2 linked regions of the Chitinophaga varians genome follow. The protein of the gene in region 2 interacts with the protein of the main gene of each other region in a pairwise test. Links are inferred from orthologs where the notes say so. Each region holds a gene or a part of one and is shown on either strand. Other genes may lie near its edges. The genes, in order: leuS and ligA.

Region 1 (11,584 bases), 250 kb from region 2 along the record:
AAGCACGTAACCTGGCATTAACCTATACGTTGCCGAAGCAGTGGATTAAAAAGATAAAGGTGGCCGATGCCCGTGTACGTTTTCAGGCAGATAACCTTTTCTACATCGGCTTTAATGGCCAGGGTATAGATCCCGAAGCCTGGGGCCTGCGTTCAGGAGGCCGTTACCTGCCCGTTATGCCTGCTTATAACGCAGGGTTTAACATCACACTTTAATTATCATCAGCACAAAAGATATGTATATGAAAAAGATCTTGCCGTTTGTTTTGGGAGGAAGCCTGATGATAGGGGCTGCCGGCTGTAAAAAATACCTCGAGATCGTGCCGAAGGGAGAGAAGGTCCCGCAAACGCTCGCCGACTATAAACCATTAATGGAAAGCAAAGCTGTCCACACATTTGATTATACCAATCAAATCCTGGTGGCTAACGAGTTTTATACACCGTTGCAGCAACAGGTGTCCATTAATCTCACTAACATCAATTTTAACTGGCAGGAAGACAAAAGCCGGGCAGAGCTGATCGTTGACGACGCTGCTTATAACGGTGCCTACGCCGGTATTTTTATCTATAATACTTTGGTGAACAAGGTGCCCGATGCTACTACCGGCAGCGCCGCGGAAAAGGCGCAGCTGGTGGCACAGGCGCGTATCGGCCGTAGCATGTTGTATTTCTACCTGATCACGTCCTATGCTAAAATGTATGATGCGGCTACCGCAGGCACTGATCCGGGTGTGCCTTTTAATATCAGCGGAGATACGGAAGACCAGCCGAAACAGTTGTCTGTGCAGCAGATTTATGATTTTATTTTGAAAGATGTGAATGCTGCCTTGCCGGACCTGCCCAAAGTAGCGGAGAACGGCTACTATGCCAGCAAAGGCGCAGGCTATGCTTTTCTGTCCCGTGTACACCTGTTCATGAAAAACTACAGCGAGGCTGCCTCTTTTGCTGACCTGGCACTCGCCGAAAACAGCGCGCTGTTTGACTACATCGGGTACTATAATGACAACAAAACAATATTTGATAAACCTGTGACTTCCGTTACTGTACCGAAGTTTGAATTCACCAGTCCGGAGAATTACATTTTCCATTACGGCGGAAGCATTGTACAGAACCAGGGCTTTTATGCTTCTTCCGTGCGTTATGCGGATTCTGCACAATTCGACAATGGCGATGTGCGCCGCATAGTGAACCTCGCTCCGAGGAGCCTGGGCGCCAACGGAGAAACGATCTGGGCGTACAGAAGAACAGACAACGTGAACGTAGGCGGTATCCGTACGCCGGAAATGTATTATGTGAAAGCGGAATGCCTGGCGCGCAATGGTAAACTTGCCGAAGCTATGGCGGCGCTGAATACCGTTCGCCGTAAGCGCATATTGCCGGCTGTGTATACCGATGTAACGGCTGGTACCGCGGAAGAAGCCATCCGCCTGATACGCCGCGACCTGTTATGCGAATACCGTGGCACCGGTTTGCCATACCTTACTTATCGCCGCTTCAATAATGACCCGCAGTATAAGGCTACCATCACCAAAATGGAAGGGACCAATACCTATTCCATCAAGCCGGAATCACTCATGTGGATCATGCCTTTTTCTGTGAAAGCACTGGCTTACAATAAGTCTTTACAGCAAAACTCGAAATAGGAAAAACTAAAACCAACCATCGAAAGCAGGTCGCCGGTATTTACCGGCGGCCTTTTTTTATCCGTGGGTGTTACGGTTCAGTTGCAGGATAAGATCGGGGTCGGGGCAGTTTTGCAGGTATTTGTCACGCTCACTGTAGCGGCATACACCGGGATAATCGCCGCGGTAATGCATCATGTCCGTTACAATCTGGAAATGCAGATGTGGAGGCCATCCGCCATTTTCGGCAGGGGTGCCAAACCAGGCGAACTGCTGTCCGGCCGCTATGGGCATCTTTTCGTACAGGCCCTGCAGATTGGAAATGCTCAGGTGGCCGTACAACGTATGGAACGTATAGCCGTCCAGTTGATGTTGCAGGATAATGGTGGCGCCATAGTCCCCGAAGTGGTCATTGAAACGGAAGCTGTGCACATGCCCTTTCAGCGGTGCAGACACAGGCGTGCCGGAAGGGCCCCATACATCGATGCCCAGATGAAGCCTGCGCGGCTCTTCTCCGGCATCAAAATGCGGGCTTACGGCATAGATGGTGCGGTGCTCATTATAACCGCCGATGCCCAGCCGGCAGCCGCCGGAGGCGAGGGTACGGGTAATGTAACGGCAGAACCGGTCTATATTGTTCAGCACAGGTTTGGTGAGGGTCGTATTATTGGCAGTAAAGTCCATGACCAGCAGTTGTTCGTTGGGCTGGAGCAGGGTAATCACCGGATGGAAGGCGGATTGGTGTTGTTTTAATACCTCCTGTAACATATTTTGTCAGCTTAAACTGTACATCTAAATATAAATATTAATTTGTGTATAAAATAATCAGTTGCCCCGTGGTGTATCCTGTCTATGTGTCTGTTGCTTCTCTTCATCTTCCGTTGCATGTGATAACGGAGACGCTGGGCATGTTCATCGGTTTCCGGTATTTCCTGTTCCTGCGGCGGCGCCAGGGCGACCAGGTAGACAGTAATAACCGCATCTGGTCTGTTATTGGCGCTACCTTTGGCGCTTTGTTGGGCAGCCGTCTGCTGGGCGCACTGGAGAACCCTCCCGGGCTGTTACATGCTGCGAATCCACTGTTATATATCTACCAGAATAAAACCATTGTAGGTGGACTGCTGGGAGGATTGATAGGGGTGGAAACTATCAAAAAGCTGGTAGGAGAGCGTCAATCAACCGGCGACCTGTTTACTTATCCGCTGATACTGGCCATGATCATTGGCCGTATAGGTTGTTTCAGCATGGGCATCTATGAAGAGACTTACGGAGTGCCCACCGCTTTGCCATGGGGGATGGACCTGGGAGATGGCCTGATGCGGCACCCGGTGGCATTATATGAAATTGTTTTCCTGTTGACGCTGTGGCAGTTGCTACGTATGGTGAGCCGGCGTTACCGGCTGGTGAGCGGCGCCCGCTTTCAACTATTCATGATCGGATATTTATTATTCCGTTTCCTGCTCGATTTTATCAAGCCCGGCTACCGGTTTCCTTTTGGCCTTGGTGCTATACAACTGGCATGTCTGGCCGGACTGATTTATTACACCCCCGTTATTATTTTCCCATCACGATTAATTGAGAAACAATATGCCTGAGAAAAATTACACGTATTACGACTTTACGGTAAGCATCTGTAGCACTTGCCTGCGACGTGTAGACGCGAAAGTTATATTTGAAGACAACAAGGTATTTATGGTGAAGAACTGTCCCACGCATGGAAGGGAAAAAGTACTGATCGCTACAGACATCGACTACTATAAAAATACCCGGAACTATAACAAACCTTCGGAAGCACCGCTGAAAACCAACACCCGCACGCATTATGGTTGTCCATATGATTGCGGGCTTTGTCAGGACCATGAGCAGCATTCCTGCCTTTCGGTGATTGAAGTGACGGACCGCTGCAATCTTACCTGTCCTACCTGTTATGCCATGTCTTCACCTCACTATGGGCGGCACCGTACGCTGGAGGAGATAGAGCGGATGCTGGACATCATCGTGGATAATGAAGGCCAGCCCGACGTAGTGCAACTCAGCGGCGGCGAACCGACTATTCATCCACAGTTTTTTGAAATACTGGACATCGCGAAGCGGAAACCTATCCGCCACCTGATGATCAATACCAACGGGATACGTATTGCGAAGGACAAGGAATTTACCGCCCGGCTTGCAACGTACATGCCTGACTTTGAGGTGTACCTTCAGTTCGACTCCTTCCGGCCGGAAGCGCTGGAACGCATGCGGGGAAAAGATCTGACCGAAACCCGTAAACAGGCGATTGAAAACCTGAATGAAGTCAATCTCAGCACCACGCTGGTGGTGACGCTGCAACGTGGCGTCAATGAAGACGAGATGGGAAGCATCATTGACTATGCCCTGCAACAGCGGTGCGTAAGGGGCGTTACTTTTCAGCCGGTACAGGTGGCGGGCCGCACAGATGATTTTGACCCGGCTACCGACCGTATAACGTTGACGGAAGTACGTCAGCGAATACTGGAGCAGTCGCCCGTTTTTAACGAGCATGATATCATCCCGGTTCCCTGTAACCCGGATGCACTGGCCATGGCCTACGCGCTGAAAATAGACGGAAAGACATTCCCGCTCACCCGTTTTGTGGACCCGGCCGTATTGCTGAACAATAGTAAAAACACCATTGTATATGAACAGGATGAGAAGCTGCACCAGCATGTGCTGAAAATTTTCAGCACCGGTATCTCCACGGACGCGGCAGTTTGTGATATGCAGTCACTGTTGTGCTGCCTGCCACAGATACAGGCGCCCGGACTGGATTACAACAATCTGTTCCGGATCGTGATCATGCGGTTTATTGATGCATATGACTTTGACGTGCGTGCCATTAAAAAGTCCTGTGTGCATATTGTACATAAAGACGGCCGGATTATTCCGTTTGAAACGATGAACCTGTTTTACCGGGATGATAAAGAAGCCTATCTGAAAACATTACAGGAGGAAAGAGAATCCGTTCAGTCATAAACGTTATATATGAAACCTTTTGTTCAAAAGCTGTTGTGGATGTTGGGAGTACCACTGTCAATTGCTTTGGTGATGGCGCTCTCCGGCGATGAAGGAATCCTGGGTGCCGGTTTGCTGCTGATGTTTGTGGTGGCTGCTTATTTCGTGGTGGGTGTATTGCTGGCTGTATTTTCCCGGCCAAATGCGGAAGCCGGCAAGGCATTGGTGCTGGCAGCGGGTATTATTATGTTGGTAGGGTTGTCTACCTGTGGACTTATCTTGGCCGGAGTTCACTAGCCATGTTTAAAAAAGATGCTTATGCGCAACTTCTGGTGGAAGACCGGTTACCTTGCTGCTATACCATTGCTGATTTTTTTCATAGCGTTGGGTATCGGCAGAGGTGATAACCTGGAGGCAGCAGGGATCCTATTAGGATTGCTGGTATTGGCTTATGGCATTGTAGGCGTGATGTTGCTGATATCGGAAGACAAGGAGGAGGGGCTGGCATTGCTGTTGTCTGGGTTTATCATTATGCTGGTGGCTTTTATCACCGGATGGTTTATATTGGGCATCTAAGTGTATTATAAAGAAAAAGCGCGCAAGGCCATGGCTTTGCGCGCTTTTTTTGTCGGGAGATGATTATGTGATTATATTACCACGTTGATCATTCTGCCTTTTACGATGATTACTTTTTTCGGTTGTTTGCCATCAAGCCATTTCTGCACTACTTCGCTGGCCAGCACTTCTTTTTCGAGCGTACTGTTGTCTGCATCCAGCGGGAGGCCCATTTCAGTACGGGTTTTACCGTTTACCGCGATGGGGTAGTTAAAGGTGCTTTCTTTGGTATAGCTTTCATCGTACACCGGATAGGCGGCGTCGAGGATGCTGGTGGTATTGCCTAACAGTTGCCACAGTTCTTCAGCGAAGTGCGGCGCATAAGGAGTCAGCAATATCAACACTGGTTCCAGGATGGCGCGTTTGCTGCATTTCAGGGTGGCCAGTTCGTTTACACAAATCATAAACTGGCTGACAGCTGTATTATAAGAGAAGCTGCTGGTATCACCATCAATTTTGTTGATGGTTTTGTGCAGTATTTTCAGCTCTTCCGGCGTAGGAGCGTCGTTGGTGACAATGAGCCCTTTGTTTTCGTCTGCAAACAGGCGCCACAGCTTTTTGAGGAAACGGTGTACCCCTTCAATGCCTTTGGTGTCCCATGGTTTGGACTGTTCTACCGGTCCGAGGAACATTTCGTACATGCGGAAGGTATCTGCGCCGAATTTGTTCACCAGATCATTCGGGTTGACAGTATTGAACAGGCGTTTGCTCATTTTTTCCAACAACACGCCGCATATATATTTCCCATCTTCCAGGATGAAGGTAGCATCAGCGTAATCAGCTTTCCATTTTTTGAAGGCTTCCAGGTCCAGTTCCAGGCCGTCTACGATATTCACGTCTACGTGCAGCGGATCTGTTTCATACTGGTCTTTCAGGCCATGGGAAACAAACTGCTGAGTGCCGCGGATGCGGTATACCAGTCTGGAGCTGCCGCCAATCATTCCCTGGTTGATCAGTGATTTGAAAGGCTCATCGAAACCGATGTGGCCCAGGTCGTAGAGGGCTTTGGTCCACATACGGGAATAGAGCAGGTGCCCTACGGCATGTTCAGTACCGCCAACGTACACATCTACCTGGTTCCAGTAATCGGTGGCTTTACGGTCGGCGAAAGTGGTGCTGTTATGCGGGTCCATATAACGCAGGAAGTACCAGCTGCTGCCGGCGTAGCCGGGCATGGTATTGGTTTCGCGTTTTACATTGGGCGCTACGTTTACCCAGTCGGTGATGTTGGCCAGCGGGCCTTCTCCTTCTTCGCCTGGTTTATATTGGTCTACATGCGGCAGTTCCAGCGGGAGGTCTTTTTCATCCAGCGGGTAGGCCACGCCGTCTTTGAATACGATGGGGAATGGTTCGCCCCAGTAACGTTGGCGGCTGAAGCCGGCGTCGCGCATTTTAAAGTTGATCTGGCGTTTGCCGATCTTCATTTCTTCCAGTTTGTTGATCACCGCTTCCATGGCTGGTTTCATGTCCATGCCATCGAGGAAGCCGCTGTTTTGCAGTTTGGCGTCCTTGGTGGGATTGGCTTCTTCGCCGTTGAACGCGTCCCCGATGATGTTGGTGATGGGGATGTTGAAGTGGCGGGCGAAGCTGAAGTCGCGCTGGTCGCCGCAGGGCACGGCCATTACGGCGCCGGTGCCGTAGCCTGCCAGCACGTATTCTGCGGTCCATACCGGTATTTCGCGGCCGTTGAGCGGGTTGATGGCGTAGGCGCCGGTAAAGCAGCCGGTGATTTGTTTCACGTCTGCCATACGTTCCCTTTCGGAGCGGCTTTGTACGTATTCGAGGTATTTGTCGATGTCGGCTTTTTGTTCTGCGGAAGTGATCTGTTGTATCAGTTCATGTTCCGGCGCAATTACCACGAAGTCCACGCCGAAGATGGTGTCCGGGCGGGTGGTATATACTTCGATGGTGTGGCTGGAGCCTTTCAGGGAGAAGGTCACTTCGGCGCCCTGGCTCTTACCGATCCAGTTGCGTTGCATTTCCTTCATGGCATCGCTGAAGTTAACGGTTTCGAGGCCCGTGAGCAGGCGATCGGCGTATTCGGTGATACGCAGGAACCACTGGCGCATTTTCTTTTTCACGACAGGGAAGCCGCCGCGTTCACTCACACCGTTGATCACTTCATCGTTGGCCAGTACGGTGCCCAGGGCAGCGCACCAGTTCACTTCGGCATAGTCGAGGAAAGCGAGGCGGTACTGCATCAGCACTTCCCGTTGTTCCTTTTCGGTGTAGCTTTTCCATTCGGCAGCGGTAAAGGTCCGCTGGCGGTCGCCCGGACAGGCATGACGGCTGTTGCCTTCCTGTTCGAAGATGGCGGTCAGGGTGCTGATAGGCTCTGCTTTGGCGTTGAGGCGGTTGTACCAGCTCTCAAACAGTTGCAGGAAAATCCATTGTGTCCATTTATAGTAAGACGGGTCGCTGGTATTTACTTCACGGTCCCAGTCATAACAAAAACCGATATTGTCCAGCTGTTCGCGGAACGCTTTGATATTCTGGGCGGTGGTCACTGCAGGGTGCTGACCGGTTTCCAAGGCATATTGTTCCGCTGGCAGGCCGAAGGCGTCGTATCCCATAGGATGCAGTACGTTGAAGCCTTTTAGCCTTTTATAGCGTGAATAGATGTCCGTTGCAATATAACCCAGCGGGTGGCCCACATGCAGGCCCGCCCCGGAGGGGTAGGGGAACATGTCCAGCACATAACATTTGGGCTTGGGGCTGTCATTGCTTACCTTATAAGCGTGGGACTCCTTCCATTGCTGTTGCCATTTCTTTTCGATTGCCCTGAAATTGTATTCCATATCTCAATGTAGATGAGCGATAACCATCAGGATGTAAAACAATACATCCGGGGTTTTGCGCGTTATCAGTTATAAATTTAAAACCGGTTGATGCCGTTTCGGCAAAATAATGTTAAAAATATTAATACAGCAATGACATCCCCCAACATCTTTATATATTGCCGTTTTCTTAACATATATTGCTGCCGGTGACAGGTTGGACTGGCAAAATTAAACACATAACTACTAATTTTTATTATTTTCGCCGATAAACTGCAAGATTAATGGCGCAATCCGGGAAATCATCAGCAAAGAAGTCTAAACCGTCCTATATCTACTCCATTATCGGGGTAGCGCTGGTATTGTTTTCGTTGGGTACACTGGGCCTGGTGGTCATCCATGCCAGCAAACTCAGCAAGTATTTCAAGGAAAACATTGAAATTCAGGTGATTCTGAGAGATAATGTGAAAGAGAACCAGGCACTGGCCCTCCGTGATTCCATTGCTCATAAACCGTATATCAAATCCATTGAATACGTATCGAAGGATGTGGCGGCAGACCGCTTTAAAAAGGATTTTGGCGAAGATTTCATCCAGCTGTTGCAGTACAATCCGCTGTACGCCAGCATCAATATCAAGGCCAACGCCAACTATGTGAACACAGACAGCCTGAAGGTCATCGAAAACAATCTCACCCAGCAGAACATTGTCCGGGAGATATCCTATCAGCGCAGCCTGGTGCAGAAACTAAATGAAAACGTCAATAAAATAGGGATGGTGATCCTGATTATCAGCTGCCTGCTGGCGCTGGTGGTCATCTTCCTGATCGATAATACCATCCGTCTGGCCATGTTCAGCAACCGTTTCCTGATCAAGACCATGCAGATGGTGGGTGCTACCCGCTGGTTCATCGCCAAGCCGTTCGATCTCCGTAGTATCGCCAACGGCGCTATCAGCGCGCTGATAGCCATCGCCGGCCTCGTGGGCATCCTGTCCTTTGCTGACAAAGCGCTGCCGGAGCTGAACGGATTACGTGACAACATGATGATCGCCCTGCTTTTCCTGGGCATGATCGTAGTGGGCATCGCGATCTCCCTGTTCAGTACCCACCGCTCTGTAATGAAATACCTGCGGCTGAAACTGGACGACCTTTATTAATGCAATATCATCATCTTAACAAATAAACACTATGGCTAAAGAAACGCTCAGATCAACTGTGACAAAAGATACCCAGGTGACCGACAGCCGGCCTATCTTTCCTAAAGAAAACTACAAGTACATGTTAGCGGGGATTATAGTAGTTGTGATCGGATTCCTCCTGATGATGGGTGGAAACAGCAACGATCCCAATACATTCGATGTGAATGAGGTGTACAGCTTCCGTCGTATCACCCTGGCGCCCATTGTGATTGTACTGGGCCTGCTGATAGAGGTATACGCCATCATGGCACGCCCCAAAACAAAAGAATAATTTGAGCCAACAATCATATTATAACAGCGATGATGCCCTCATCGCTTTTTTTATCACATTTTAACCATACTTGTTTTTAATGAACTTCTTCCATGCCATCATTATCGCCATTGTGGAAGGGCTGACTGAGTTTCTGCCTATTTCCTCCACAGGGCATATGATTATTGTAAGCTCCCTGTTGGGTATCAACAAAGATGAATTTACCAAACTGTTTGAAGTAGTGATACAGCTGGGCGCCATTCTGGCCGTGGTGGTATTGTACTGGCGGAAATTCCTTGTTTTCGACAAAAACAGGTTTCAGTTTTACCTGAAGCTGGCCGTGGCCGTAGTGCCTGCCCTTATTGCCGGGTATCTCTTCAGCGATAAAATTGATGAACTCCTGGAAAGTCCGCTGACTGTAGGCATTACCCTGTTCCTGGGAGGTATTGTGCTGCTGTTTGTGGACAACTGGTTCCGTAACCCGGTAATTGATTCCGATGAGAAAATCAGCATATTCTCCGCCCTGCGCATCGGGTTTTTCCAATGCCTGGCACTGATACCGGGCGTAAGCCGCAGTGCGGCCTCCATCATCGGTGGTATGCAGCAAAAGCTTACCCGCAGCGAAGCGGCCGAATTCTCTTTCTTCCTGGCCGTGCCTACCATGGCTGCCGCCACAGGGTATAAGCTGCTCAAAGGCAGAGAGCTGCTGATGGCGCATCCGGAAAACCTGAAGCTGCTGCTGGTAGGCAATATCGTAGCTTTTGTGGTGGCCATGCTGGCGATCAAATTCTTCATCGGCACCCTCAAAAAATACGGTTTTAAGATGTGGGGCTACTATCGTATCATCGTGGGGGTCATCATCATTGCCGCCATCCTGATGGGCAAAAAATTATAATTTATTATTCATTATATAGCGAAGCGCCGGTGATATCATATCACCGGCGCTTCGCTTTTATCTTTCAGACCTGTTACCCTTTGACTGCCAGTAACAGTTCCAGGTCAGTATATTTCAACTTGAATTTTTCGCTGAGGTGGTAGTTGGTCAGCGCGCCTTTATACAGGTAGATCCCGTTTCTTACGCCGCGCTTGATCCACACCAGGTTCTCAAAGCCGCCGTCATCGGCAGCTTCCACCAGCAGGGGCATCAGCACGTTGCTGATGGCTTCGGAGGCGGTGCGGGCAAAGCCGGAGGGGATATTGGGAACACAATAGTGTACCACGTCGTATTTCTTGAAGACAGGGTTTTCGTGGCTGGTGATTTCAGAGGTTTCGAAACAACCGCCGCGGTCTATGCTCACATCTACAATCACAGAGCCGGCCTTCATATTGCTGACCATGGCTTCTGTCACCACGATGGGCGTACGGCCGCTCTGCGAGGAGAGGGCGCCTACGGCCACGTCGGCATTGCGTAGTTGTTCGGCCAGCACTTTAGGCTGTATAACGGAGGTAAATACCCGTACGCCTATATTGTTTTGCAGCCTTTTCAGCTTGTAGATGTTATTGTCGAAGACTTTCACGGATGCGCCCAGTGCCATGGCGGTACGGGCAGCGAATTCGCCAACGATGCCGGCGCCGATGATCACCACTTTGGTAGGTGGGATACCGGTAATGCCGCCCAGCAGGATGCCCTTGCCTTTGTTGCCATTGCTCAGATATTGGCCGGCAATAAGCATCACGGCGCCGCCGGCAATTTCACTCATCGCCCTTACAATGGGATAGGTGCCGGCATCGTCTTTCAGGTTTTCGAAAGACAACAGGGTGATACGTTTGTCCATCATCTTCTGCACCTGCAACGCTTTCAGCGCAGCCAGATGGATGGGGGAGATAACAATCTGGTGGGGATGTAACAGCTCTATTTCCTCATCGTTCAGCGGGGCTGATTTAACGATGATTTCTGCCTTAAAGACTTCCCTTTTATCATAAACGATTTCAGCGCCGGCCTCTGAGTAGTCGGTGTCGTAATAGTGGGAACCGTCGCCGGCTTTATGTTCCACCACGATATGATGTCCGTGTGCAGCCAGGATGCTTACCGCGTCGGGCGTCAGGGCAATACGGTTTTCCTGGAAGGAGTTTTCTTTGGGTATACCGATGAATAAACGGGAATTTTTTTGTGGGATATCCAGCGTTTCTTCCAGTGGTGAATAAGTAA
Region 2 (11,166 bases):
AGCAAAAGATTCAACAGTCGTAAAGGACTCGGTGATAACTGCCGCTCCCTCTTCAACAGCGGTGGACACTACCGCCATTACTGCTCTCAGCGATGCTGACAAGGCTGCCGGCTGGCAACTGTTGTTCAATGGCACCAGCAAAGATGGCTGGCGTGGTTTCAAAAACAAACCCACAGAACCATGGATAGTGGAAAACGGCGTGTTGCACTGCCTGGGCAGCACCACCGATAAAAGTGATAAACGTGGCGACCTGATCACCAATAAAGAATACGAAAACTTTGAACTGACAGCCGACTGGAAGCTGGCGCCTAAAGGCAACAGCGGTATCCTGTACATGGTGACAGAAGAGTTTGATGCGCCTTACCTGAGCGGTCCGGAGTATCAGATCATTGATGATAACAACTTCCCGGAGAAGCTGGAAGACTGGCAGAAAACCGGCGCCAACTATGCCATGAACCCTCCGTTGGTGGCTGCTTCCAATCCTATCGGACAATGGAATACCACTAAAATCATCGTGAACAAAGGACATGTGGAACACTGGCTGAATGGTCAGAAAACAGCTGAATATGACCTCTGGACAGACGAGTGGAAGAAACACAAAGCAGAAGGCAAATGGAAAGATGCCAAGGGCTACGGAATGTCCAAAAAAGGCCACATTGCGTTACAGGACCATGGCAGCGAGATCTGGTTCAAGAACATTAAAATCAAAGAACTGTAACAGGTTGTACCTGCTATAAACAACAAACCCCGCCACATGATGGCGGGGTTTGTTGTTTATAGCGCTAAAACGTTTATTAGATAGCAGCTTCGTATCTTTTGTTGATAGCGTTCCAGTCAACCACGTTCCAGAAAGCATTCAGGTATTCCGGACGGCGGTTTTGATATTTCAGGTAGTAAGCGTGTTCCCATACGTCAACACCCAGGATAGGAATGCCTTTAACTTCAGCAACGTCCATCAGCGGGTTGTCCTGGTTAGGTGTGGAAGAAACTTCCAGTTTACCGTCTTTCACCAGCAGCCATGCCCAGCCGGAACCGAAGCGGGTAGCGCCGGCGGTGTTGAACTTCTCCTTGAAGGCATCAAAAGAGCCGAAAGTGCTGTTGATGGCTTCAGCCAGTTTACCAGTAGGCTGGCCACCTGCATTAGGAGCGAGGCTGGTCCAGAAAAAGCTGTGGTTCCAGTGGCCACCGCCGTTGTTTCTTACAGCAGGGCTGATTTTCCCAGCATTTGCCACCAGTTCTTCCAGGGATTTGTTCTCATTCTCAGTGCCGGCAATCGCTTTGTTCAGATTGTCAACATATGCCTGATGGTGCTTACCGTGGTGAATTTCCATCGTCAATTTATCAATATGCGGCTCTAACGCGTCGGTAGCGTAGGGTAAGCTCGGGAGTGTAAATGCCATAACTCTTGTTTTTATTGGGTTTGAAAATATTATTTACAGATAGTCGCCAAATTTACTGCCAATCCGTTAAAAATCAATTTCAATTTTCAATTACTAAATTAGGCCCTGTCTGATGCTGTGTCATATGGAAAATTATTTTATATTTACATAGACTCGGTTTAACAGGACGTAACATCAGACATGTTTTTTCGTATGTGCCTGACAGTTGTTTACCTATTGTTTGTTTAAAACGTATAGTATGCATACAGGCTCGGACTTAGGGCAAAACCTTTCCCTCACCGCCTTGCAAAAGGAAAATGAGCAGCTAAAAGATCGTCATCAATGGTTGGAGAACATTGTAAACAGTGTCCCTGCCATGCTTTATTGTTATGATAACAATAACAAAACCATTACGTGGTGCAACCATTACCTGGCAGCAGCATTTGGCTATACTCCTCCGGAGATGACCGGTTTGGGGATGGATTTTTTCCGGCATATCATGCATCCGGACGACTTTAAGATGGCGAGCGTAGCTCAGCAGTCATTTATTGACAACAAAAGCCATTTCGGCGGCGTGGCCCGTATCCGTAAGAAGGGGGACACCGACTACCGCTGGCTTCTCGGGATGGAAGTGCCTTTTACGTGGGACAACCACGGGAAGGTGAAAGAAATCATCTGCGCTTTCCTGGACCTTACCAATGCCATTGATACCAATGCCCAACTGACAGTGGCGCTCAATGAGATACTGCGCCGGCAGAATGAAAACCTGCTGAACAAGCTCACCCCGCGCGAAAAAGACGTGCTGGGACTGGCCGTGCAGGGCCTTAATAACAAAGAGATCGCCAACTCTCTGAATTTAAGCCGCTATACCGTAGAGACCCATCGCAAAAATATCCGCCTGAAACTGAAGGTGCGTAATACCACAGAACTGGTGGCCATTGCCCGGAAGATAGGTTTTCAATAATATTCTCAGATGTTAAAATAATATCAGTTTTTTCTGTTTTAGCATTGATTTTTCATGGCCCTCAGCATTTACCATTAAGGATGAAAAATATATTATTAAATTGTATATTATTGATTGTCAACCATTATCGGTGCAAAAAGTGCAAATTTTTTATTGCTAAACTTTGCTAAATTTTCATAAAAATACCCAAGCTTGGGTATTTGCTTGCTTTTGTATCTCCACTAATTTAGTGAATCAAAAAGAAGTATGTTTTTTAAACATCCGGACATGATTATTGGCTGAAATACCCCCTATCACTATGATAACCGAGGAAAGAGCATTTTATATCTTACAACTGGACCAAACTGCCACCGCAGAAGAGATCGTGGAGCGTTATGAAAATCTGAAGGACCAGTACAGAAAGATCAAGGACGAGACGGAAGATCTGAGGACACGGCTGGCCTACCAGCTGAAACAAATTGAACTGGATGATGTGTTCATATACTTCAGAAGAAAACAACGGATCTGATTAACGCAGCTTTTTATAATTTTCATTCATTGTCTTTTTAAGCTCAGTTTTTCATCCATTGTTTGTCTTCAAACAAACACCCTCAAAATTTAACCTGCTTTCAGCTTGCCGGTATTCCCTTGCCCTTCCCGAACATTGTGTTTTAATTGATTATATTTAGGCCATCAAACCCTACCCTAACCAAAAACACGCATTATGAATGTATTTCTGATGATCCTGGGATTTCTGGCACTGATAGTAATCTTATCTTCTTTTGTGACCGTACAGCAGGGCAATGTGGCTATCACCACCATTTTCGGTAAGTATAACCGGATTTTGTTCCCTGGCCTGAACTGGAAAATCCCCCTGATTGAAAAAGTTTTTAAGAAAATTTCCATCCAGAACAGATCAGTGGAACTGGAGTTTCAGGCCATCACGATAGACCAGGCCAACGTTTATTTTAAAGCGATGCTGTTGTATTCCGTTTGGAACCAGGAAGAAGAAACCCTGAAAAACGTAGCCTTTAAATTCATGGACGAGAGAAGCTTCATGCAGGCGCTGGTACGCACCATCGAAGGCTCTATCCGTGGATTTGTGGCTACCAAAAGGCAGGCGGAAGTACTGGGCCTGCGTAAAGACATTACAGAACACGTAAAGGAACAGATAGACAAAACCTTGGAGGAATGGGGCTTCCACCTGCTGGACCTCCAGATGAACGATATTACATTTGATGAAGTGATCATGAAGTCCATGGCACAGGTGGTGGCGTCCAACAACCTGAAAGCTGCCGCCGAAAACGAAGGCCAGGCACTGTTGATCACTAAAACCAAAGCTGCCGAGGCAGATGGTAACGCTATCAAAATTGCCGCGGAAGCAGAACGTCAGGCCGCACAGCTGCGCGGTATGGGCGTGGCGCTGTTCCGGGAGGAAGTGGCCAAAGGTATGACTACCGCTGCCAAAGAGATGCAGCAGGCCAACCTCGATACCTCTGTGATCCTCTTCTCTATGTGGACAGAAGCCATCAAAAACTTTGCGGAAAATTCCAAAGGCAACGTAATCTTCCTCGATGGTTCGTCTGAAGGCATGGACCAAACCATGAAACAGATGATGGCGATGAATAAACTGATGCAGAACCAGAACCAGAAATAATAATTACGAATTACGAATTACGAATTGAGGGCTGTCTATTGGCGTAGGTTACTAGTAACTTTTCCAATAAACAGCCCTCAATTCGTAATTCGTAATTCGTAATTTGTAATTGAATCAGAGATATTTGTCTCCCGCCTTGCGTTCTCCCATGTTACGGGCAGGCACTCCATACCAGATACTGAAAGGCGGTACCGGTTTGAGCACTACGGCGCCGGCGCCAACGATGCTCTGTTCACCAATGCTGATACCATGTTTTACCACCGCGCCAATGCTGACAGCTGTATACGCGCCGATGGTCACATTGCCGCCGGTCACTACCCGTGGGGCTACGCTGGCATAATTGTCCATATGGCTATCGTGGTCTATGGAGGCAGCGGTGTTGACAATACAATGATTACCGATAACGGTGTTGGTATTGATCACAGCATTGGCGGCAATTATATTACCATGGCCGATGTTGGCTGTATTGGATATTACAGCGGAAGGATGAATGGCATTGATGAATTCGAAAGAAGGCATGATGGCCTGTATTTTGGCCACCACCTGGCTGCGCACCCAGTTGTCCCCGATGCCGACAATGCCGCCTGTTATCTGATGTGCGGCCATCAGTTCGGGCAGGTCTTGTTCCCCTCCCAAAACGGTGAGGTCACCAAAGCATACGGTCCCTTTTTCCCTGAAGGCATCAATAAACCCTGTTACCCGGTAACCGGGCATCAATGAAAGGATATCTGCTACGACCCTGCCATGGCCGGATGAGCCGATGACAACGATGTTTTTTCTTTGCATAAATTCCGGTCTCTCAATAAACGTTTGGTTCAGAAATATGGTTAGCGTTTTTGTTCAAAAAAGGTTTTCATCAGTTGCAGGCTTTCTTCTTTGCAGGGGCCTGCTTCCAGTTTTGTTTTGGGATGGAAGGGCGACCGTTCGCCGGTGGCGCGCCGGTAGCTGTTTTTGTCGTCCGCGGCTGCATAAACGATGCGGCCTATCTTGCTCCAGTACAGGGCGCCGGCACACATCAGGCACGGCTCTACGGTGACATAGAGCGTGGCTTCCATCAGGTACTTGCTGCCCAGCGTGTTAAAGGCGGCGGTCAGTGCGATCATTTCCGCATGAGCGGTACAGTCATTTAACCGCTCTACCTGGTTATGCCCGCGGCCAATCACCTGGTTATTGAGCACCACTACGGCGCCGATGGGCACTTCTCCGTCTTCAAAAGCCTTGTGCGCTTCTTTCAGCGCCTGCTTCATATAGTAAGTATCGTCAATCATAATCCTATTTAATCATCTCGAGGAACTCATCTTCCGTGATAATCCTGATGGTGTTGATTTTCTTTGCTTTCTCCAGTTTGCTGCCGGCGTCGTCGCCTACCACCAGGTAGTTGAGCTTACTGCTGACGCCGCTCATGATTTTGCCGCCCTGTTGTTCTACCATTTCTTCTGCCTCGCTGCGTTTCAGCTTATGCAGCGTACCGGTGAAGAGGAAGGTTTGATCAGCGAGATTACCGCCGGTATGGCGTTCACTCTTGGTATTGGTCATGTTGATGCCCAGCGATGCCAGTTTCTCCAGCATATGAATGTTGTCATCATTGGTGAAGAACGCGCGGATGGAGCCCGCAACTTTAGGGCCGATATCTTCCAGCGCCAGGATTTGTTCTTCTGTCCAGTGGCGCAGGTCCATGATGTTGGTGACAGCGTTGGCCAGTGTTTTGGCGGTTGTTTCGCCCACGTAGCGGATACCGAGGCCGAAAATGAGGCGGTGCAGAGGCTGCGACTTGGATTGTTCGATCGCTGTTTGCAGGTTGCTGAGCGATTTTTTGCCAAAGCCTTCCATGGCGCCAATCTTTTCGAAGTCCAGTTCATAGATGCCGGGAATATCTTTCATGAGGCCCTGGGCATAGAACTTACGGACGTTGCTTTCCCCGAAACTTTTGATGTCCATGGCATCTTTGCTCACGAAGTGGATCATCCGTTCCACTACCTGTGCTTCACAGTTGATATTAGTGCAGCGCAAAACGCTTTCCCCTTCCGGTTTTACGAGTTGATCGTTACAAACGGGGCATTGCGTGGGGAACACGATATCCTTTTCTTCTCCGGTACGGAGGTCGGCCACAGACTTAACGATATAGGGGATTACGTCGCCGGCTCTTTCTACCAGCACCATATCGCCCAGTTTCAGGTCTTTCTCCCGGATAACGTCTTCATTAAAAAGAGAGATGGAAGACACCGTGACACCGCCGATATGAACAGGGTCTATCTTGGCCACCGGTGTGATGGAGCCGGTACGGCCCACCTGGAATTCCACTGCGCGGAGGCGGCTGGTAGCCTGACGGGCTTTGAATTTATAGGCGATGGCCCAGCGGGGGTGGTGGGTGGTCATTCCCAGTTTGTCCTGCAGGGCATAGTCATTTACCTTGATCACCATACCGTCGATTTCGTAGGGCAGGTTGTCGCGTTCTGCTTCAAACTGAAGACAGTAATCGATGACAGCCTGAACGCCTTTCACTACTTTTTTCTCTTTGGCAGGGCTGCGGAAACCGAGAGTGGACAGGAGGTCCAGGGTACCGCTATGTGTTTTGATGGCATCCGGTTCCTGTTGACCTGTTTCCATGGTATGATAGCTCATGTGATAGAGAAACGCTTCCAGGCCACGTTTGGCCACTTCGTTAGGGTCTACCATGCGCAGTGAGCCCGAGGCGGCGTTGCGTGGATTGGCCAGCGGGGGCAGGTTTTCAGCGATACGTTTATCGTTGAACGCTTTGAAGGTGTTTTTATTGATCAGCACTTCCCCGCGTATTTCTATCTGATGGATACCATATTTGGAAAAGCTGGCGGACAGCGGGATAGAGCGGATCTGGCGGATGTTGGTGGTAATGTCTTCACCGGCGATGCCATCACCGCGGGTGGCGCCTCTGGACAGCCGGTCGTTCTCGTAAATAAGGGAGATGCTGGCACCGTCGAACTTAGGTTCTATACAGTATTCTATTTCCTGTAATCCTGCGGCCTCCCTGGCTTTGCGGTCCCAGTCAATGAGGTCGTCCGCATTGTAGGAGTTCTCCAGGCTAAGCATGGGCACGAGGTGCTGTACGGTCACAAATTCTTTGGTAAGGCCTTTGGCCACACGCTGGGTGGGAGAGTCGGGACTGATCAGATCAGGATGTGCTGTTTCCAGTTTTTTCAGCCAGGCAAAGAGCTGGTCGTACTCATAGTCGCTGAGTATGGGATCACTCTGTACATAATAACGCCAGTCATTGTAGGTAATGACCCGGCGTAATGCCTCCAGGGTTTCGTCAATGGAATGGAGCAATGTTTGTTGCTGTTGGTGCTTCAGCAGGTCTTTGGCCAGCTGTGCCAGGGTTATTTCTATTTCCTTTGTGTACATAATGCTTGATACTGAGCTGTAAAAATAAACTTATCTTTCCGCTTCGCTAAAACAAAGCAAAAAATTCGGTCTTTTTGCTTTTAATGTCCCGTTTTTTTCTTTCATTTGAATTATGATTGCCTTATCACAAGGTTTAAGACGATAACAGTAATTCCACGCATTTTTATGATGTCTATGTACACCAAAAACATCAATACTCACCTTGTTGAGATTAAGAGTTATTTCAAGGTTGCCATATCGGTAGATTGTGTCATTTTCGGGTTTAACGGAAATGAGCTGAAAGTGCTGCTGATAGAGTCTGACCTGAAGGAATATAAAGGGAAATGGTCATTGCTGGGAGATGTGGTGCGGCCGGACGAAGAGCTGGACGAAGCTGCCTACCGGGTACTGAAAGCACGTACGGGGCTGGATGATTTGTATATGGAGCAGGTGCAGACATTTGGCGCGATCAATCGTCACCCTGCAGGCCGCGTAATCACAGTAGCGTATTATTCGCTGGTGAACATCGAACATGTGGAATTGAAAAAACATAATAACGACCTGCACTGGCATTCGGTAAAAGACCTGCAAAACATGGCGTTTGACCATAAGCAGATACTGGACACGTGCCATGAGCGCCTGAAACAGCAGGTGATGGTGCAGCCTGTCGGTTTTAACCTGCTGCCCAAAAAGTTCTCGCTGCGTGAGCTGCAGAACCTCTATGAAGCTATCCTGGACGTAGAGCTGGACCGTCGTAATTTCCGGAAGAAGTTCCTGTCTATGGACCTGCTGATGGACCTCAATGAGGAAGAAGAGGATGTGCCGCACCGTCCTGCCAAACTATACAAGTTCAACTTTGATAAATATGACCAGCGTAAAAAACGCTACCTGGGTATTGGTTTTTGAGCTCCCGGTGTAGCCAGCAGACAGTCAGTGAACACATGATACCGGTCATTATTTTGACATGATATTTTTTTAGCCCTCCGGTGGATATCCACCCAGATTCCTGTTAATATATATGTCGATGAAATCCTTTGCCATGAAGGATTAAGCGCGTTATGCCCCGTGGCGCGGAGGTTTGAACTTATTTCTCCATAAAAAGAGAAAAAAAGTTTGTTTTTAACAAAAATTTAAGTAAGATTGTGTAAAATATACACACCTTGAAAATAAGGGTGGGATGAAAACCAGAATTTAAATCGTATTTGTACGTTTTTGCCATTAAGTCGGAGTTAGATATTTTCCATTTATCAAGTATGCCAGAAAGAAATCAATAAAGTATTTTATCAATAGTTTGATTTTATAGTTCCACGTTATGAAACAAGAAGGCCGCTGAGCACTTTTGTAAGTGTCTTATTTTCTACGCTTTCCCTTGTACAGTGGTTTGTACAGGGGAAAGTTGTTTTAGGGAAAAACTAACCCATTCCGGATATGCTTAAATAATTTGCAACAGGAATCTTTTTCCGTTTGATCTCTTCTAAACCCCTGTTACTCCTGTATTTCAGGCAGTTTTTCCGTAACTTGCATAGCTCGCAAAGATTGGTAATCCGGCAAAGGACAGCTCCTTTGTGTGAAAAAGAATCTCATATGTCATATACACCACAACATAAGGTCCGCATTGTAACCGCAGCAGCACTGTTCGACGGGCATGACGCCGCTATCAACATCATGCGGCGTATCATGCAGGCCAAGGGCGCCGAAGTGATCCATCTGGGACATAACCGCTCCGCTGCGGAAATAGTAGACTGTGCGGTACAGGAAGACGCACAGGGAATAGCCGTAACCTCCTACCAGGGTGGGCACGTGGAATTTTTTAAATACATGTATGACCTGCTGCAGGAGAAAGGCTGCGGACACATTAAAATCTTCGGTGGCGGTGGCGGCACCATCCTGCCTGCTGAAATAGAGGAACTGCACGCCTATGGCATAGCCCGCCTGTATTCCCCTGATGATGGCCGCCAGATGGGCCTCGAAGGCATGATTGAAGATCTCATCAGCCAATGCGATATTGCTGTTACCCCACTGACCAGCGGCGGCAACGTGGAAGACATCCCCCAGCTGAAAAAAAGTAAAAACCCGAAAATCATTGCCCGCGCTATCAGCCTTGCGGAAAACGACATGCCGGTGGCACTGCTGAGCGGCGCCAAAGCCCGGAGAGCCGTGACCGTAGATGCCGAAGAAGGGACACATATCACCAGCACGCCGGCAGACAAAACCTCTCCGGTACTGGGCATCACCGGCACCGGTGGTGCGGGTAAAAGCAGCGTGACAGACGAACTGGTACGCCGCTACCTGACCCATTTTTCAGATAAGACGGTGGCCGTTATCTCGGTAGACCCATCCAAGAAAAAGACCGGCGGCGCCCTGTTGGGCGACCGTATCAGGATGAACGCCATCCACCACCCGCGGGCCTATATGCGTTCCCTCGCCACCCGCGAGAGCGACAAAGCCATCAGCGAACATATCCAGGAAGCCATCGATATCTGCAAACTGGCAGGCTTCGATTTTATCATCCTCGAAACATCCGGTATCGGTCAAAGCGATACTGCTATCACCGACTACTGCGACGTGTCCCTCTATGTGATGACACCGGAATATGGTGCGGCTTCACAGCTGGAAAAAATCAACATGCTGGATTATGCAGATGTGATCGCCATCAACAAGTTCGACAAAGCTGGCGCCCTCGATGCCCTGCACGATGTGCGCAAACAATATAAACGCAACCACACCCTGTGGACGGCCAAAGATGAAGAGCTGCCGGTGGTAGGCTCTATCGCCTCCCAGTTCAACGATGCAGGCATTAACCTGCTTTTTGAAAGGGTGATGGAAAAGGTAGTGGAGAAAACCGGCGCCCCCTTCGGCCCGATGGCGCATGAAAGCCTGAAATCCACCACTACCAAATCACAGATCATTCCGCCTGCCAGGGTACGTTACCTGGCGGAAATCGGCGAAGCTATCGCCGACTACAGCAAATGGGTGGATGAACAATGTAAAATCGCCACACAGCTCTACCAGATTGCCGGCGTAATCGCCATCGATGCTGCCAAAGCCCCGTTGCTGGCCGATATCCAGACGAAGCTGTCCGAAGCGCTCCATCCGGAATGCAAAAAACTGGTGGACGAATGGCCGGCGCTGCTGAAAAAATATGCGGCAGACAACTACGAATTCCAGGTAAGGGACAAGGTGATCAAACTACCACTGTTCACCGAAAGCCTCAGCCATAGCCGCATTCCGAAGGTAAGTCTGCCTAAGTACAACGACTGGGGAGATATCCTGCGTTGGCAGCTCACTGAAAACCTGCCGGGAGAATTCCCGTATGCTGCCGGCGTATTCCCGCTCAAACGCGAAGGCGAAGACCCTACCCGTATGTTTGCTGGTGAAGGCGGTCCGGAAAGGACAAACAAACGCTTCCACTATGTATCACTCGATCAGCCGGCCAAACGCCTGTCCACCGCATTCGACAGCGTAACGCTCTATGGGGAGGACCCTGCCGTGCGTCCGGACATCTACGGAAAAATCGGAAACTCCGGCGTAAGCATCGCTACAGTAGATGATGCTAAAAAGCTGTACAGTGGCTTCGATCTCTGCGATCCGAAAACATCGGTGTCTATGACCATCAATGGTCCGGCGCCCATCCTGCTGGCCTTCTTCATGAATGCTGCCATCGATCAGCAGTGTGAAAAATATATCCGGGAAAATGGACTGACCGAACAGGTACAGGCCACTATCCGGGAGAAATTCAAAGACCATCCGCTGCCGCATTATAACGGCGACCTGCCTGCCGGAAACGACGGTCTGGGCCTGTCTCTGCTCGGCATCTCCGGCGAAGAGGT

The links.
Region 1: the proteins of ligA (region 2) and leuS interact in binary tests that used the Escherichia coli proteins (3 or more experiments, as listed by UniProt). The link is inferred for Chitinophaga varians from one-to-one orthologs.

Annotation. Positions count from the first base shown.
Region 1 is NZ_JABAIA010000001.1:3,445,486-3,457,069, forward strand. The notes cover bases 5,042-8,384. They hold leuS (leucine--tRNA ligase), read right to left. Parts: upstream 8,008-8,384; coding sequence 5,242-8,007; downstream 5,042-5,241. Other genes in these bases: HGH92_RS14155 (hypothetical protein), read left to right, coding at 5,042-5,170; HGH92_RS14165 (cell division protein FtsX), read left to right, coding at 8,271-8,384. Outside these bases: HGH92_RS14125 (SusC/RagA family TonB-linked outer membrane protein), read left to right, coding at 1-215; HGH92_RS14130 (RagB/SusD family nutrient uptake outer membrane protein), read left to right, coding at 242-1,642; HGH92_RS14135 (peptidoglycan DD-metalloendopeptidase family protein), read right to left, coding at 1,700-2,389; HGH92_RS14140 (prolipoprotein diacylglyceryl transferase family protein), read left to right, coding at 2,434-3,216; HGH92_RS14145 (radical SAM protein), read left to right, coding at 3,209-4,615; HGH92_RS14150 (hypothetical protein), read left to right, coding at 4,625-4,891; more of HGH92_RS14155, read left to right, coding at 4,913-5,041; more of HGH92_RS14165, read left to right, coding at 8,385-9,143; HGH92_RS14170 (DUF3098 domain-containing protein), read left to right, coding at 9,175-9,456; HGH92_RS14175 (undecaprenyl-diphosphate phosphatase), read left to right, coding at 9,536-10,330; HGH92_RS14180 (alanine dehydrogenase), read right to left, coding at 10,404-11,584.
Region 2 is NZ_JABAIA010000001.1:3,199,046-3,210,211, forward strand. Bases 4,805-7,729 are described here. They hold ligA (NAD-dependent DNA ligase LigA), read right to left. Parts: upstream 7,358-7,729; coding sequence 5,252-7,357; downstream 4,805-5,251. Other genes in these bases: HGH92_RS13180 (nucleoside deaminase), read right to left, coding at 4,807-5,247; HGH92_RS13190 (NUDIX hydrolase), read left to right, coding at 7,523-7,729. In the rest of the region: HGH92_RS13150 (DUF1080 domain-containing protein), read left to right, coding at 1-718; HGH92_RS13155 (superoxide dismutase), read right to left, coding at 795-1,400; HGH92_RS13160 (LuxR C-terminal-related transcriptional regulator), read left to right, coding at 1,639-2,343; HGH92_RS13165 (hypothetical protein), read left to right, coding at 2,642-2,851; HGH92_RS13170 (SPFH domain-containing protein), read left to right, coding at 3,047-3,979; HGH92_RS13175 (acetyltransferase), read right to left, coding at 4,094-4,765; more of HGH92_RS13190, read left to right, coding at 7,730-8,242; HGH92_RS13195 (methylmalonyl-CoA mutase family protein), read left to right, coding at 8,921-11,166. UniProt on the Escherichia coli protein: DNA ligase that catalyzes the formation of phosphodiester linkages between 5'-phosphoryl and 3'-hydroxyl groups in double-stranded DNA using NAD as a coenzyme and as the energy source for the reaction.